DNA from 3 places in the Paenibacillus sp. NRS-1760 genome. Region 1 is predicted to be linked to each of the others. Evidence: riboswitches for the same ligand, from Rfam matches in the RefSeq annotation. Region 1 holds a riboswitch; each other region holds the start of a gene.

Region 1 (3,237 bases):
CGGGACAGCTTGCGCTAGACAACAGGGCGTGCGCCTCGCTTCGCAAAAGCGCACGTCCCTGCAGCATACCCGCGGCAAGCTTCGCTCCTGCCGCGATCTCTCCCAGCTCTTCAGCGTTATAAGCTCCCGCTTCCTCGCCACCCACACGCTTAGCGTTGCTACGCTTTTCACCATTATTCGCAAGCGCTGCTCCTCCGATTTCCCCAACCACAGCTCCCCTTACCTTCTCCCACCTCTCCACTAAACCAAAAAGCCTCTCTATCGCCAACGCTCCTTTCCGCTTCCCTCGACTACCCAAAAAGCGCCAACGCCCCCCCAAACTAATCTTGCCATTATGAACTGCTTGCTCTACTCCTCCACTGTATTTCCGATAATTTCTCTCCAGCTCGCTAGAATTCTGATTACTACTATTCAACCCGCCAGTCGCTGCATCTCCACCCGCCCCATCAGCTTTTGCTTCCTCCGCACATGCCACCAACAGCTCAATCGCCTCATAATCAGCATTCCGTCCCCCCTCATTTAAGCTTTTACTCGCGTTATTTCTGCCGCCACTGCCACGTTTTATAGCCGCATCCCAAAGCTCCACTGCAACGCACGCATCCCCGAGCGGCAGTTCTTCTTTCAGCAGCCATCCCTCCTCTGCGATCTCGTTGTTCAAGAATCCCACTTCACCAAACGCTCCATGCATCCAGAAGTATTTATCCACCATTGCCTTGATAGTCAGTCGAGCCTGCCAGCAGCCTTTCACTTTCACAACATACAATTGTGCCTTCATCTCTATTCGCTCCCTCGACACTTTATAGAACTGACTTCATTATTCATCTGTTAAGTTAACTACGGCCTCTCCCTTACCTGACAAAAGGAGAATGATGTTGGCAAGCACGGTAAACAAAAAAAAGCACACCCAACAACGCATTTGCGTTATTGAGTGTGCTTCACTCCGACTATTTCATTACCGTAGAGTATATACTAAAATGGCATTTTCGACAAATCTGTCGGATTTTGCAAATCAATTAGCACCGCATGATCGGAAAGCGACACAACTCCTTCTGCCTGGAGCAGCCATAGCAGCTGAGTTCCATCCACACCCTCTGTTTGAGAGCGCTTACTGTCTTCGCTTCCAGACAATGAATTAGATCCATTAGAGTGAATCCTGACCTCATCACCCTTTCTAGCTAATCGTTCAACAATAGCCAATGTCTCCTCTGTAACCCCTTGATCTACGATCGTCAAACGAACGTTTTTCCCCATTCGCCGAGAGAAAGAAAACAGTGAACGTACATACCATTCCATATTGTTTTGCTGGACATCAGCAACGAGCACATAATGCTTGCTGGATTGCTGGCGCCCTCGCCAAATTCGATACGCCAGATGCACCGACAATGCAGCCAAAGCATAACAGCCAATAACAAGAAGTAGAAGTTCAAACATGGCGGCCACCTCCTCTTTGTGACACTATATGCCATGAAGAGCCCACTGGTTCCGCAATCAAGGGACAAGGTGACAAAATGTGTGTTATGCCAAAAATATATCCTGCTTTATGATGATTATTAGTCATTTTCTGACAAAGAAACACCCTTGAGCAATTTCCAATACATGTTATCATTTTAATATGAAAGCATGCATATCTAACCGGTGCACGCATATAGAAAGGGAGAGTGGATTTTCACAATCAAAATAACTAGGGAAGCGATGAAGTATAATCTACAATTGGACACTTGGATTATATGGAGCTAGTAGTGTAACCGGCCCTCTTGGAACCCCACTACGTATCTAAGAGGAGAGTGAAAGATGCGTTATTTTAGGAAAAAAATCAGTTTAGCCCTGGCTCTGTTATTAATTTTTTCGTTGTCGCTTAGTTCCCTTGCCATGGCGGAAGGTGATAGCAATCAAAGTACGAATGCTGCGGCACTCGGAGATGAGAATAGCTGTCCACAGTATTCATCGGATCGCAAGGATGTCATTGCCAAGCATTCCAATATCGTAGTCAATAATAACGGAACAGCTACCGCTACGTTCCAGACGTTAAAAGATTGTGTTAGAGTCAGCTTCTCCGGCTATGAAGGCCCTGCTGACTGGGCACCTGGACCCGGCGATACAACCATTCCATACAACAAGCAAACATTTTTTGAGGGACAGTCTATTATATATCCAAAAGCAGGTACTTACTCCGTTACGATTAACATTCCAAGATGCTTGCCTTATCAATTAGATATCTATAGCGGAGATTTAATTAAGACATTGGGTCCCGGCGCTCACGGTGACAAAATTTTAGCATGGAATCTAAAGCTTTCGAACAGCTGTACGGGCAATATCATCATCAACAAATTTTTAAATAATGTCGAAGGGGCTCCTCATGTCGACATTACCTTCGAGCTTTGGAAAGACGGTAAATTAGTCAAAAGCGGTGTTACCAATAGTGACGGTATTTTGCAATTCAACGAATTGCCTATCGGCACCTACACATTAAAAGAATTAACCTTAGATGGCTTTACCACCGATTTAGTGGCTACCCAGCAGATCGTAGTAACCACAGATAACTCTGTGCGAAAAGCAGTTATCAATACGGCTAAGCTCAAACTTGAAACGGCCTGCTCCGCCGACCCGAATAAAACAAGAGCTTGGAAAGTAACCAATGAGAGTAACATTGAGGTTTCTTATTCATGGGAAATTCCAAATTCCACTCAAACAGGAAACGGTGTAATTCCTGGAAAAGGTTCCGTAAGCTTTTCAACAAATACGGAGCTCGTCAACCCAACTGATCCACAAGCTGTACCTAATACGCTGAAGATCCATTGGGGCAAGGAGAAAGAGCTTTCACTTGTGAACGCAGGCGAAACCTGCTCTACGCCTACTCCAACACCATCATCGACACCTACTGCTACTCCAACTTCTACACCGGAGACTACGCCTACAGTTACACCAACTTCTACACCTGAGAGCACGCCTACAGCTACACCAACTCCTACACCTGAGAGCACGCCTACAGCTACACCAACTCCTACACCTGAGAATACACCTACCACTACACCAATTTCCACACCTGTGATCACACCTAACTCGACACCTGCTATCACGCCTAGCAGCACACCTACTGCTACAACTACGGTAACGACAACACCTACATCGTCACCTGAAGCAACACCAATCGTCGAAATTGATGATGAAGATCCACCTGTTGGAGGAGTTAATGAAGGTGGGGAAGGCCAGCCGCCAATCGATCCTGTTGTTGCTGTA
Region 2 (3,237 bases), on a different contig from region 1:
TCACTACCCTTTTATGTTTATATTTTTTTTATTCTTATGATCTACTATAACGAATGATTACATGATATGACAAATGCCATATCCAACGGTAACAGCCTTATACGCGCTTTAAAATCGATTTAACGAGAATGAAAGGCTTATTCTCATTGATTTTCGAGCCTTTACAAGCGTCATTCTCCGGCATATGATGAGTTCATATGAACTTGTAATATAGGAATGCAAGACGAATGTGCGAGGAGGAAGCGAGATGGAGTCCTTTACGCTTACTCGAAAAGAGATGGCTTGCTTGCTGCTGGCTCTGGACGGAAAGTATAATTTAAAGCCACTGCAAGTGCTGCAAGCCGCATGGACCAAAACGCATCAATGTGATTTGGAGAAAGGCACGGGACTGCCTGCATTTATGTCTACGCTGCTGCCTCCAATTATTGAAAAGCTCATTAAAGGAAATGAGATTAAAGGCTTTTCACTACATGAAATTGCTGCGTTGGGCCAATTAATCGAATATTCGAATCTGTCGATTACCTCCATGCAAAACTGGGTAAAGCGAGATTTCAAACCTTATTTCGATTGTCCGAAAGCTGGGAAAAAATATTCTCTAAACCAAGCTGCGTTATTATTTATTATTGATGATTTAAAGTCAAATCTTGATTTTGAATCCATACGCAAGCTTTTTGAGATCGTATTCAAGAAACCAGAGGATGAAGCAGACGATTTAGTTGGGCCTATTGAATTATATGCATCTTATACTAGTATGTTTGAGGAGCTAGATGCGAATAACGATCAACTGCTCGACATTTCCGGTCATCTGAAGGAAAATCCGCATCAAGATTTATTGACAGAGCATGTCATTCGCTCTTCAGCGAATCAATTTGCAAGCAGATTGCCGAATTTAACAGAAAAACAATGGGAAGCGGTGCGAAATATTTTGCTCGTTGCGGTTATTTCCATCCAAACCTCCTATTTTCATTCGTTAGCAAGGCGTTATTGCAATGCAACCTTATTTTTAGCCACAGAATAAATATGGTTCAAGGGATGACAAACTCACTAAATAGTCCTATACTGGTTTAAGTTGTAAACTACAAAATAGACAAACTGAAAAAGGCAAACTTGTTGAAAGACAAGGACGCAAAGTTATGGGCCTAAGGTGTACGCACTATGGCTGCCAGACCGCCGGAAGGATAATAAGCTAACTGAGCTGTCCGCCTCCTGTGGCTGGATAGCTTTTTTTGTTTTCAGGAGACAGAGGAGAGAGCAAGCAGGATGGTTTTTAAGGATAGGATAGAGAGAGCAAAAATACTGTTTAAGAAATTGAGTTTGAAGAAAATAACGAGCAAATTATTGCTTGTTACCGCAATCATCACACTATTTAATGTAGGCTCGGGCGTTTTGATTTATTTTCAAAATCATTCAGTAGCAACCTCAGTCGAAGGTTCAGAGGAATTGCAGCGTGCTGAACGCAATTATCAAGGTATATCGAATAGGCTGCTGAAAGTGATGCTTCTAATGGTAGATGCCATTGAAAATGGCAAAAGCGATGCAACGCTGATCATGAAGGATTTGGAAACGATGCCTGCCAACATCGATGAGTTGGAGAAACAGCTTATCGATATGGATAAGAAATATCCGCCTGCAACGGAAGATGGTCCTTATTATGCGAATCAAGTTAATGTTCTTAAGCTAGCATTAGATAACTTGAAAGTGACGAATACAGACGTGAGTGGATTATCATCAGATGAGAAATCGCTCCGCATAAGCAATCTAATAAGCGTATATACCGTCATTCTAAGTTATTCCAACGATACAATGCACGAGCGTTTGACCGCAGACGCTAACGCGACGCAGAGGCTTCTCGATAAAGACATATCCAGTGCGAACCTTATTGTGCTTATAAATGTCATTTTGCTAGCTATTCTTCCTGCTATTATGATTTTTGTCATCTCACAATCGATTAGAACAGGACTTGTAGGCATTACAAAAAGAATTAAGCAGTATGGCAATAATGATTTTACAAGTCAAGAAAAACTCGTTCGCTCTGACGAATTTGGCGATCTTGACCACGCTTTGGCTAATATGGGCGATCAGCTGCGAGAAACGATTAAAGCTACGCTTGAAGTGAGCGAATCTGTGCTCCACATCTCGAATAATATGGATAATATGATTGGTATTAATCGAAAAGCATCAGAGGATGTAAATGGCCAAGTGGAGCTGGGCAGAAAAGTGTTGCTGTCGCAGTATGACGATGCTTCATCCATTTCGGCAGTTACGGAAGAAATCTCAGCAAGCTCTCAGCAAATTGCTGCGTCGAGTGAATACATAAACAATGATATGCAAAATATGAAGCAATCATCTCATAACGGCACGCAGCAGATGGCTGGCGTGGTCTCGATGGTAAATGAAACAGTAGACCAGTTCTCAAAGCTAACTGAAGCTTTCGAAACGATGAATGAACGATATAACAATGTAGCTAAGTTTTTGAACGGCATTCAGGATTTGAACACACAGACGAATTTGTTGTCACTGAACGCATCCATTGAATCGGCAAGAGCGGGTGAGCATGGCAGAGGGTTCGCAGTAGTCGCTGATGAGATCCGCAAGTTGTCCAGTCAGACCGATATGATCTCGAAGCAGATCACGAAGGAGCTGACACTCATACAGAGCGATGTGGCAGCAAGCAGCCGCACGATCGGCAGCTTCGCGAATGTTATTAACACGACGCGTCAAGCATCTGAAACCGCAAGCAGCACATTCCAAGCATTGGAATCACAAAGCAGCATGCTGTCAGATCAAGTGAGCGAGATTTCTACGGCAATTAGTGAAATTACAACAGGCATGTCTCATATCGTGTCTGCAGTAGACAAGCTATTGACTACGTCTTCAGAAGTGAATGGGAAAATGGAACATATGAGCGAGCTTTCAGTTAAGCAAAATGATATTTCCGATGATTTGCGCACGCTTGCGGAGAAGCTTTCACTTTCCTCGCAGGATTTGAAGGAGAAAGCATCTGTTTTCAAAGTATAAGCAACACAAAATGATAATCGTGTGAGGCAGGCAGCATCCATAGGTTTGGGGTGCTGCCTGCCTCTTTGTGCAAATAAAGAAGGATAAGCGAGTATAATGCCGAATCAATGAATGGAATAGACCAATACAAAACAGATCCACTATGGGAGACAGGATGAGCGAAATGAACTTTCAAGTTAATTTACAAGGGATGATCGAGCTTCTCTCAAAGCATTTATA
Region 3 (3,237 bases), on a different contig from region 1:
ATGAACTCGAAATATGCGGATCAGGTCGCTAATGATAATTTAACTTATTTAAAATGGGGTGAAGAATATAACAATAGTAATCACCCCATAAACTTAAGTTTTAAAGATATTGATTCTATTGAAAAATCGAATAAATACTTTGCGAGAAAATTCGATGAAAGAGAAGATGTAGCAATGATAAATTATTACAGCGAAAAGGTATGCATGTGAGCTTAGCATCGGAGAGGTATTTTTTTTGATTTATTTGTTCTTTATTAAGAATTGTTGAGAGGGGTAAATAAAATGGCAATCTTAGTAACAGGCGGAGCGGGGTACATAGGCAGTCATACTTGCATTGAGCTTCTTGAAGCGGGATATGAATTAGTGGTTGTTGATAATTTTTCTAATAGCAGCTATATCGCTTTAGAAAGGGTAAAAGAGATTACAAATAAATCCTTTACCTTTTATCAAATGGATCTTATGGATCAAAAGGGACTCGAGCATGTATTTTCGAATCATGCTATTGATGCCGTTATTCACTTCGCCGGGTTAAAGGCTGTCGGAGAGTCTGTACAAATGCCTTTATCTTATTATCATACCAATATAACGAGCACATTAATTCTTTGTGGAGTCATGAAGAAATTTGGTGTTCAGAAATTAGTATTTAGTTCCTCGGCTACTGTTTATGGACGGCCCGAACATGTTCCGATTATTGAGGATTCACCGCTCTCAGCAACAAATCCATATGGCCGGACTAAGCTCATGCTAGAACAAATTTTACTGGATTTAGCTAGTTCAGATAACAGCTGGGGAATAACGATCCTGAGGTATTTCAACCCTATTGGCGCCCATAAAAGTGGTCGAATTGGAGAAAATCCAAATGGAGTGCCAAACAACTTAATGCCTTACATATCGCAGGTAGCTGTTGGCAAGCTTAAGCAGTTACATGTGTTTGGAAATGATTATCCAACTGTGGATGGCACTGGAGTGAGAGACTACATTCATGTAGTAGATCTAGCAAAGGGGCATGTAAAGGCACTGGAAAACATGAGTAGAAAATCAAATGTGAATATATATAATCTTGGCACTGGAAATGGCTACAGTGTGTTAGAGATGATTGCAGCCTTCGAGAAGGTAACTGGGCAAAGCATTCCATACGAGGTCGTTAACCGCAGACCTGGCGATATTGCTGTTTGTTATGCAGATACGTTGAAGGCAAATGTAGAATTGAATTGGTTTGCAACAAAAGGAATAGAAGAAATGTGCAGCGATACGTGGAGATGGCAATTTTCAAATCCGAATGGATATGAAGAAGATACACTGTTGAAATCTGAACTTGCAGCAAAATAATATACCGGATAGCTCTGTTAATGAAGCAACATTTTAGAGCTCCTAATTTGATCTAGCGGGCTCTATTTCCTTCCCCCGCTCCCTTTAACAATCGTTAAATAAATTCGACAAAAAATGTAATTATCTTTCATTTTTGTGAGACAGGAAGCGACAGCATACGCAATTAGAGTGATTTATAATACATCTATAAACGAATGACAAGCATAGGGAGACGTTGAAATGCGTTTAGTATCTGGGCACCTTAAACGCATGGAGTCAGTGGTGCAACCGTCCCAAATTGAATGGGGGACATGGGAAAATGGTACTTACAAAATCAGAGGATAATCAGGATTTAGATATGGAATGGGTAGCATTAATCATGAATGCACGTTCTTTGGGGTTTAGCAAGGAAGATGTTAGAAAGGTATTACTATGTCTTGAAGAAAGCAAGAAAGATGATATACAAGAAACAGCCGTATAAAAGAAAATAAAGCGCTACTCGCGCTTTATTTTCCATTTATTGAATTCTAAAAATTCTTTAAATTGATCTTTGCTTACGCCAGAAGCCATTGCTTCTCGAACTAGATCGGCCCACTCGGTGTCTAGATTGCTTGTTTTACGATCATTATTTTCATCGCTATTTAAAAATTCTTCAACCGTTACGTTTAATACTGCGCCTACCTTTTCGAGAAATTGAATCGAAGGATTTTGCTGGAGCCCTCGTTCAATAGAGCTTAAGTAAGATTTTGCGACGCCTGCCCGTTGCGACAACTCCGTTAGGGATAGGCCTTTTCTCTTGCGCAGCATCTGAATACGTTCTCCGATCATAGCAAACTCCCCCGTTATCTCTTCGTTGTAGACTAACACTATTATAACGAATAATTCTTAATTGCGAAAGCTTGTAAGTTTTAACGAATAAAAAATAAAATGACGTCTAAATTAGAAAAAAATAAGGTTAAACCCATTTCGAAATGTTGTTCTTATAAAAGAACGATGTTTCGTTTTATTTTGTGATATTTTGGTGAAAAAACGATTGACAACGTCCGTTTTCAAGTGTATTATTCAAATATGTTCTTTATTAAGAACTAAAAGACATTCAATGATGCTCGCATCTCGTTCGATTGAAGAACACGCTGGCTATCTAAATCGGAGGCACGAATGAGCGCAATAGCAGTCGTTTATGAAGTTGATCAGACAGCCCATGTGTTAGATCAGGGGAATAGACTGATGCAGCAATTATCGCGGTTTCCTTGCAATACAGCTCAAGCATGGAATAAGAACAATGTGTTTGTTGGATGCCATAATCAATGGATTACACCAGAGTCTGTCGGGGAATGCAATCCCTATTATGATTCAGAAAGACGTTTAGTCATAAGTGCCGATGCAATTATAGATAACCGTAATGAATTATTTGAATCACTAAACGTACACCTTGATCGTAGAATGCAAATGACTGATGCAGAGCTCATTTTACTCTCCTATGCAAAATGGGGTGTTGAATCACCCAAGTATCTAATCGGTGATTTTGCTTTTGTAATATGGGATGAAAGAGAGCAAAGAGTATTTGCTGCTAGAGATTTTTCTGGTTGCAGAACTTTGTATTATCACTGGAATGGAAATCGGTTAGCGATGTGTACGACGATGAAACCACTGTTAGAGCTGCCAGATGTTCATAAACGTCTGAATGAGCAATGGATGGCACAGTTTTTAGCTATCAGCACAGTAATTGATGTTGTTGACGTTACACAAAATGTGTATAAGGATATTTTGCAATTGCCGCCATCTCATTGCATGACATTGGTTAATGGTCAAGTAAAGGTCATGCGATATTTTAAGCTAACGGCAAATAAGAAACTTCGCTTCAAAACGGACGAACAATATGTTGAAGCATTCAGGGATGTATTTCAACAGTCAGTAAATGCACGATTG

The links. A riboswitch is a leader RNA that binds a small molecule or an ion and turns the genes downstream of it on or off. The one in region 1 is predicted to bind cyclic di-GMP.
Region 2: linked by a shared signal. The riboswitch ahead of ACIFSR_RS24780 (methyl-accepting chemotaxis protein) and the one ahead of ACIFSR_RS09510 (SpaA isopeptide-forming pilin-related protein) in region 1 are both predicted to bind cyclic di-GMP.
Region 3: linked by a shared signal. The riboswitch ahead of ACIFSR_RS12570 (anti-repressor SinI family protein) and the one ahead of ACIFSR_RS09510 (SpaA isopeptide-forming pilin-related protein) in region 1 are both predicted to bind cyclic di-GMP.

What each region holds. Positions count from the first base shown of each region.
Region 1 covers NZ_JBITPK010000008.1:544,923-548,159, reverse strand. The annotation lists gene ACIFSR_RS09520 (DEAD/DEAH box helicase) at 1-775, opposite strand, end outside; gene ACIFSR_RS09515 (hypothetical protein) at 970-1,431, opposite strand; cyclic di-GMP riboswitch class II at 1,677-1,760, shown strand; gene ACIFSR_RS09510 (SpaA isopeptide-forming pilin-related protein) at 1,792-3,237, shown strand, end outside.
Region 2 covers NZ_JBITPK010000016.1:39,946-43,182, forward strand. The annotation lists gene ACIFSR_RS24775 (DUF1836 domain-containing protein) at 248-1,018, shown strand; cyclic di-GMP riboswitch class I at 1,091-1,175, shown strand; gene ACIFSR_RS24780 (methyl-accepting chemotaxis protein) at 1,261-3,018, shown strand; gene ACIFSR_RS24785 (HSP90 family protein) at 3,182-3,237, shown strand, end outside.
Region 3 covers NZ_JBITPK010000010.1:343,291-346,527, forward strand. The annotation lists gene ACIFSR_RS12560 (beta-1,6-N-acetylglucosaminyltransferase) at 1-210, shown strand, start outside; gene galE (UDP-glucose 4-epimerase GalE) at 283-1,329, shown strand; cyclic di-GMP riboswitch class II at 1,528-1,609, shown strand; gene ACIFSR_RS12570 (anti-repressor SinI family protein) at 1,628-1,789, shown strand; gene ACIFSR_RS12575 (helix-turn-helix domain-containing protein) at 1,804-2,136, opposite strand; gene ACIFSR_RS12580 (asparagine synthase-related protein) at 2,467-3,237, shown strand, end outside.